DNA from 3 places in the Nonomuraea sp. B10E15 genome. Region 1 is predicted to be linked to each of the others. Evidence: predicted binding sites of a transcription regulator. Region 1 holds the regulator's gene; each other region holds the start of a gene.
The links. The regulator HrcA, encoded in region 1, represses chaperone genes, less so after heat shock. The targets are predictions, from matches to a motif close to TTGGCACTCTCNNNNNGAGAGTGCCAA.
Positions count from the first base shown of each region.

Region 2: the regulator HrcA is predicted to act here: its motif matches at 1,428-1,454, upstream of ABGB14_RS06705 (DNA starvation/stationary phase protection protein).
Region 3: the regulator HrcA is predicted to act here: its motif matches at 1,157-1,183, upstream of groL (chaperonin GroEL).

Region 1 is NZ_JBDPMB010000001.1:346,443-348,703, forward strand. It holds gene ABGB14_RS01640 (hypothetical protein) at 1-620, opposite strand, end outside; gene hrcA (heat-inducible transcriptional repressor HrcA) at 779-1,792, shown strand; gene dnaJ (molecular chaperone DnaJ) at 1,804-2,261, shown strand, end outside.
Region 2 is NZ_JBDPMB010000001.1:1,450,120-1,452,380, reverse strand. It holds gene ABGB14_RS06710 (alkaline phosphatase PhoX) at 1-561, opposite strand, end outside; gene ABGB14_RS06705 (DNA starvation/stationary phase protection protein) at 880-1,347, opposite strand; gene ABGB14_RS06700 (MerR family transcriptional regulator) at 1,464-2,144, shown strand; gene ABGB14_RS06695 (VIT domain-containing protein) at 2,141-2,261, shown strand, end outside.
Region 3 is NZ_JBDPMB010000007.1:30,890-33,150, forward strand. It holds gene thrC (threonine synthase) at 1-194, shown strand, start outside; gene ABGB14_RS21415 (MoaD/ThiS family protein) at 219-494, shown strand; gene ABGB14_RS21420 (cold-shock protein) at 736-936, shown strand; gene groL (chaperonin GroEL) at 1,292-2,261, shown strand, end outside.

The DNA of each region.
Region 1 (2,261 bases):
ATCGGCACCGTGACGCTTTCACCGGCCGCGAACGCCTTGGTCGGCGCCAGGCCGGACGCGTCGGCCCCGCCGCCGAACATGACGGCGGCGGTGATCAGGCACACGACGGCCACGCCCCAGACGGCTCCGAGCCACCACAGGGGCGGCGTCACGGCCTTCGGGTCGATGCGGGGCGGGAACTGGGGTTGCCCGCCATGAGGTCCGTACTGCGGCTGCGGGCCGTACTGCGGCTGCGGGCCGTACTGGGGTTGCGGGCCGTACTGGGGTTGCTGCGCGTACGGCCCGGGCTGGCTGTGGTGCGGTTGTCGCGCGTACGGCCCGCTGTGGTACGGCGGTTGCCCGTGGGGCGAAGGCTGACCGTAGCCCGAGGGCTGATCATAGGGTGGCGATGGATGCCCGAACTGAGGCGGCGGACTGTAACCAGGCTGTGAGCCCGCCTGAGGCTCGTAGCCGGGTTGCGAACCGGGTTGGGGCTCGTAGCCGGGTTGGGAGCCCGGCTGAGGGCCGTAGCCCGGCTGGGAGCCCGGTCGCGGGCCGTGCTGCGGGGGTTGGGACTGACCTTGGTCGGGATCCTGCCCTGGCGGCTGGTCGGACGACGGGGGCTGGGAATCGTCGGTCATGTGCGCAAGTGTGAGGCCTGTCCCTTCCCGGAAGCTAGAAGCAGGACGGGACACGGTGTTATCGCACCTTGTGGGCGAGAGCCGTACACTTGGCACTCGGGAACACAGAGTGCTAGAGCCTGTGTCTTCCCCATGGCACGAGGGCAGGAGGTGAGCGCGTGCTTGACGAACGGAAGCTGGCGGTGCTCCGCGCCATTGTCGAAGACTACGTGTCGACCAACGAACCGGTGGGCTCCAAGGCGCTGGCCGATCGCCACAATCTGAAGGTCTCCCCGGCGACGGTCAGGAACGACATGGCGGCGCTGGAGGAGGAGGGATACATCACGCAGCCGCACACCAGCGCGGGCCGGGTGCCGACGGACAAGGGCTATCGCCTGTTCGTCGATCGGCTCTCGCAGGTCAAGCCGCTGTCGGGGGCCGAGCGCCGGGCGATCGAGACGTTCCTGGCCGGCGCGGTCGACCTCGACGACGTGGTGACCCGCACGGTTCGCCTGCTCGCGCAGCTGACCAGGCAGGTGGCGGTGGTGCAATACCCGACGCTGACCCGTTCGACGGTGCGGCACGTCGAGCTCGTCCCGCTGAACGACCGGCGGGTCATGCTCGTGCTGATCACCAACACCGGCCGCGTCGAGCAGCGCGTGATCGAGCTGCCCGAGGTGGTGGAGGAGGCGCGGATCGCGCACCTGCGCGCCGTGCTCAACTCCTGCCTCGACGGCTGCGGCCTGACCAGCGTGCCCGACCTGGTGGCCGACCTGCCTGAGCGGTTGCCCGCCGAAGACCGGCCCGCCGTGGCGACGATCCTGTCGGTGCTGCTCGAGACCCTCGTGGAGCGGCACGACGAGAAGATCGTGTTCGCCGGGGCGGCCAACCTCGCCGGCGCCGACTTCTCCACCGGCCTCCGCGACGTGCTGGAGGCGCTGGAAGAGCAGGTGGTGCTCATGCGGCTGCTCGGCGAGACCACGTCCGACACCCCGTCCGCGCTCACCGTGCGCATCGGCTCGGAAAACCCCTACCTGCGGGGCACATCCATCGTCGCGACCGGATACGGTTCTGGCGACAACCAACTGGCCCGGCTCGGGGTGCTGGGACCCACGAGGATGGATTATCCAGTGACGATGGGCGCCGTGCGCGCGGTGGCACGCTACGTCAGCCAGATCCTGGCTGCATCTTAAGAGGTCGATAAGTGGCAAACAGCGACTATTACGCCACCCTCGGGGTGCGCCCTGACGCCAGTCAGGACGAGATCAAGAAGGCCTACCGCCGGCTCGCCCGCGAGCTGCATCCCGACATGAACCCCGATCCTGAGACTCAGGACAGGTTCAAGGAGATCACGCAGGCCTACGAGGTGCTGTCCGACCCGAACAAGCGCCAGATGTACGACCTGGGCGGCGACCCCTTCGGCGGCGCCGGAGCGGGTGCGGGCGCCGGAGCCGGCGGGTTCGGCGCGGGTTTCCCCTTCAGCGACATCATGGACGCCTTCTTCGGCACCGCGGCCGGCGCCAGGGGCCCCCGTTCGCGTGCCCGCAGGGGCCGCAACGCCACCATCAGGGTCGAGCTCGACCTGCGCGAGACCGCTTTCGGCACCACCCGCGAGCTGGTCGTCGACACGGCCGTGATCTGCGAGGTGTGCCAGGGCGCGGG
Region 2 (2,261 bases), 1.1 Mb from region 1:
CGTCAGGTCACCCCAGTCGCCGGGTATGAACCGGTAGAAGCAGCCGTCCGGCTCGTCCTCGGTCATGTAGACCACGCGCCGCTGCGGGTCGCAGGCGGCGGCCTCATGCTTGAACCGGCCCATGGCCAGGCGGGGACGGGCGGCGCGCGAGCCGTACGGATCGCATTCGAAGACGCGGCCGCGGTGGCCGAGCTCGCACGACAACCAGGTGTGCCACGGTGTGGCGCCGCCCGCGCAGTTGAGATCGGTGCCCGACAGGATGCGGTAGGCGTCGGCCACGCTGCCGTCGGCGCGGAAGCGCAGCGCCGACGCGCCGCCGAGCAGCGGCAACTCGGAGTTGGACACGTAGATCCAGCCCGCGCCGTCAGGGAAGCAGGCGCCACCGTCGGGCGCCGCGTGCCAGGTCAGCCCGGCCACCTTGTGCCCGGAGCGGGCCACCTCCCTGCCATGGAACCCAGAGGGCAGGGCGAGGCCGTGCTCGCCCGGCAGGCGGAGCGGGCCGTACGGGCTGGGGCCGCCCGGCACGAGCGGGCCCGTGCGGAGGAGAGTCTTGTGGGACATCGTGGGGCCTCCCTCTAGGTGCCACGCTAGTCGACCGCACGGACATGAATGGCAGAGACTCGGCAGACCAAACTCTGCGCAAACCTCACGGCCCCAGAACTTGATCATGCGGGAGACCCTGAGCGGCCGGCAACCCGCGATGCCCGGGCCGTCTTCAGGCTCGAAACGCGCGCCGGCACCCGGCCTCCGCGCGGCGGCCCATCCCGGCGGCCGTCTCGCGGCCGTCTCGGCGGCCGTCTCGCGGGCCGTGTGCGCCGCTCAGGGCAGACGAAGAGCCCGGGTGCTCCGCCCTGCGGATCCCGGGCTCCTCGGGGTCGGTCAGCGCTGGGCCTGGAACATCCAGTGTTGCTTGTCGATGTCCTGCGCCACGGCGATGAGCAGGTCCTGGGTGACGGGATCGGGCTCGTCGGTGACCCGGATGCGCTCGTACATCCGCTTGCTGATGCCGTCGAGCGTCTCGGTGATCCTCGCCACGACCTTGCCGTCCTCCAGCCAGCCGCCATCCGGCTGAGGGAGCTTCGTGTTCCTGGCGACCGTGGCGGAACGGCCGTCCGGGTTGACCCCCAGGGCGACGCTGCGCTCGGCGATGAGGTCCATGTGCTTCCTGGCCAGGTCGGTGACCTTGTCGAGCTGCCGGTGGATCGGGCGGAAGTGTGCGCCGACGAGGTTCCAGTGGGCCTGTTTGGCGACCAGCGAAAGGTCGATCAGGTCGACCAGAGCGCCCTGCAGGGCTTCCGCGACGGTGTTCCTGGCATCACCCGAGAGTGGACCGGTGATCGTGGCCATGTCGTCATTCCTCCCTATTCGGTCGGACTGTCCCTTTTATTAACGACTCTCAGGCCCGCGTTCTTCCGGTGCGCCATGGGTTGACAGTGTAATAGTGACAGTGTCACTGTGAAGGTATGAGCGACACCTGGACCATCGGCGAGCTGGCCGACCGCGCGGCCCGAGCGCTGCGCGACGGTGCGGCGCCTTCCGGGAACGGCAGGGTCAACGGCCGGGTCCGCGACGTGCCCGGCGAGCGGCTGATCAGGTGGTATACGACCATCGGCCTCGTGGACCCGCCCCTCACCAGGCGCGGCAGGATCGCCCGGTACGGACGGCGCCACCTGCTCCAGATCGTGGCCGTCAAACGGCTGCAGGCGGCGGGCCGCTCGATCGCCGAGATCCAGGCCGCCCTCGCGGGCGCGACGGACCGGATGCTGGAGACGACCGCCGCGCTCGACACCGGCACCGCGCTCGGGGACACCGCCGCGCTCGGCGACACCCCCGGGCTCGGCGAGACCGCCGGGTCCGGAGACGCGCCGGACGACCGGGCGCGCGGACGGTTCTGGGCCGAGCACCCGGGTACGGGAGCCGCACGGGACACGGGGCCGCCGGCGGTCGGCCCCCGGCCCGGTCCTGGGGCGCGTGCGGCGAGGACCGGGCGCCGAGCGGGTGCCCTGGTGGCAGGGGTCGTGCTGGGCGACGGGGTGCGGCTGGTGCTGGACGCCGGCCGGGCGCCGTCCGATGAGGACGTTCAGGCGGTGCTGGCGGCGGCCGGGCCGCTGCTCGCGGTGCTCGAAGAGAGGCAACTGATATGAGGATCACTTCGCTGGAGCCCGCACGGTGCCTGCCGGTGCCGGACGCCGGGTTCGGCGCCCTGCGGACCGAACGCGGCAACCTGCCGCTCGAAAGCGTGGACGTGGCCGCCGGCATCT
Region 3 (2,261 bases), on a different contig from region 1:
TCGCCGAGACCGCGGGCGGCGTGACCGTGGGCGTGCTGAAGAAGCTCACCGAGACCGGGCAACTCGACCCGGAGGCCGAGACCGTGGTGCTGAACACCGGCGACGGCCTCAAGACGCTCGACGCGATCAGCGGCGACGCCAGGCCCACGGCCGTGATCAAGCCCTCCCTCGACGCGTTCCGCGCGACTGTCTGACAACCAGGAAAGGCGAGTTAAACCATGAGCGTTTCTGTGCGGATTCCCACCATTCTGCGCACCTACACCGGGGGCAACGCGGAGGTCAGTGGCGAGGGTGCGACTCTTCGTGACGTGCTGGCCAAGCTGGACTCTGACTACCCGGGTATCGGCGCGAGAATTCTGGATGAATCGGGCAAGATTCGGCGTTTTGTCAACGTTTATGTGGGGGAAGAGGACGTCCGATTCGCCCAAGGGCTGGACACTCCGGCCCCGGAGGGCACCCAGATCTCCATCATCCCCGCCGTCGCCGGCGGTTGAGTGCGGCAGATCACACTTCGGCGAAGGCGCCCCTTGTGGGCGCCTTCTTCTTTTCCCGGCAATTCAACGTTGAACCGTCGATGAGAGGAAATGCGCAGTCTGCGGATTGACTCTGTTGCCAAACCCCGTGCCACAGGTATGGTCGAGGGCGATCGCCTGGCTGATTTTCCGTTAAGTCAGGCGATTACGGGTCTCGCGAAGGAATGGGCGAGGTCTGGGAGCCCAGTAAGAGGAGTCGGAAGTGGCGCAGGGCACCGTCAAGTGGTTCAACGCGGACAAGGGCTACGGCTTCATCGCGGTAGACGGTGGTAAGGATGTATTCGTCCATTACTCAGCGATCATGATGGACGGGTACCGCTCTCTCGAACAGGGACAGCGTGTCGAGTTCGAGATCACGCAGGGCCAGAAGGGGCCGCAGGCGGAGTCCGTCAGGACGGTCTGATTCACCGCACTGGTATGCACCGGCGGGATCGCGCGGCAGCGCAGTCCGGGCGAACCGTCACCTTCCTTTCGTCGATCCTGGTACGGCGAGCCGCGTGCGCGAACCGCGGCCAGCGGTGCGCCCACGGGGCGGCTCGCCGGACAGACGACTGACCTGGGGGGGAGCGCCGGCCACGGGTGAGTTCGCTTGCACTCGGCAAGGTAGAGTGCTAAACAGTTCGTTGGCACTCTATGCAGTAGAGTGCCAACACCGGATCGAGACGATGGGGTCTGCCGAACGGAGATGCTGACCCATGCCGTCGCGGGCGTCGGCTCGGTCCACGACAAGCCACCCTGCATCTGGGAGGTCTAGCCTTATGGCAGCCAAGATGATCGCGTTTGACGAGGACGCCCGGCGCGGTCTCGAGCGCGGTATGAACCAGCTCGCCGACGCCGTCAAGGTGACCCTGGGCCCCAAGGGGCGCAACGTCGTGCTGGAGAAGAAGTGGGGCGCTCCCACGATCACCAACGACGGTGTGTCCATCGCCAAGGAGATCGAGCTCGAGGACCCGTGGGAGAAGATCGGCGCGGAGCTGGTCAAGGAAGTCGCCAAGAAGACGGACGACGTAGCCGGCGACGGCACCACGACCGCCACCGTGCTCGCCCAGGCGCTGGTGCGTGAGGGCCTGCGCAACGTGGCCGCCGGCGCCAACCCGATGGCTCTGAAGAAGGGCATCGAGGCGGCCGTCGAGCGGGTCAGCGAGGAGCTCTCCAAGCTGGCCAAGGACGTGGAGACCAAGGAGCAGATCGCTTCGACCGCCTCCATCTCCGCCGCCGACCCCGAGATCGGCGCGCTCATCGCCGAGGCGATGGACAAGGTCGGCAAGGAAGGCGTCATCACCGTCGAGGAGAGCAACACCTTCGGTCTCGAGCTCGAGCTCACCGAGGGCATGCGCTTCGACAAGGGCATGACGTCGATGTACTTCGTCACCGACTCCGACCGCATGGAGGCCGTGCTCGAAGACCCGTACATCCTGATCGTCAACGGCAAGGTCTCCGCCAACAAGGACCTGCTGCCGCTGCTCGACAAGGTTGTGCAGTCGGGCAAGCCGCTGCTGATCATCGCCGAGGACGTCGAGGGCGAGGCCCTGGCGACCCTGGTGGTCAACAAGATCCGCGGCCTGTTCCGCTCCGTGGCCGTCAAGGCCCCGGGCTTCGGCGACCGCCGCAAGGCCATGCTCAACGACATCGCGATCCTGACCGGTGGTCAGGTCATCGCCGAGGAGGTCGGCCTCAAGCTCGAGACCGCCACCCTCGACCTGCTGGGCCGTGCCCGCAAGGTGGTCG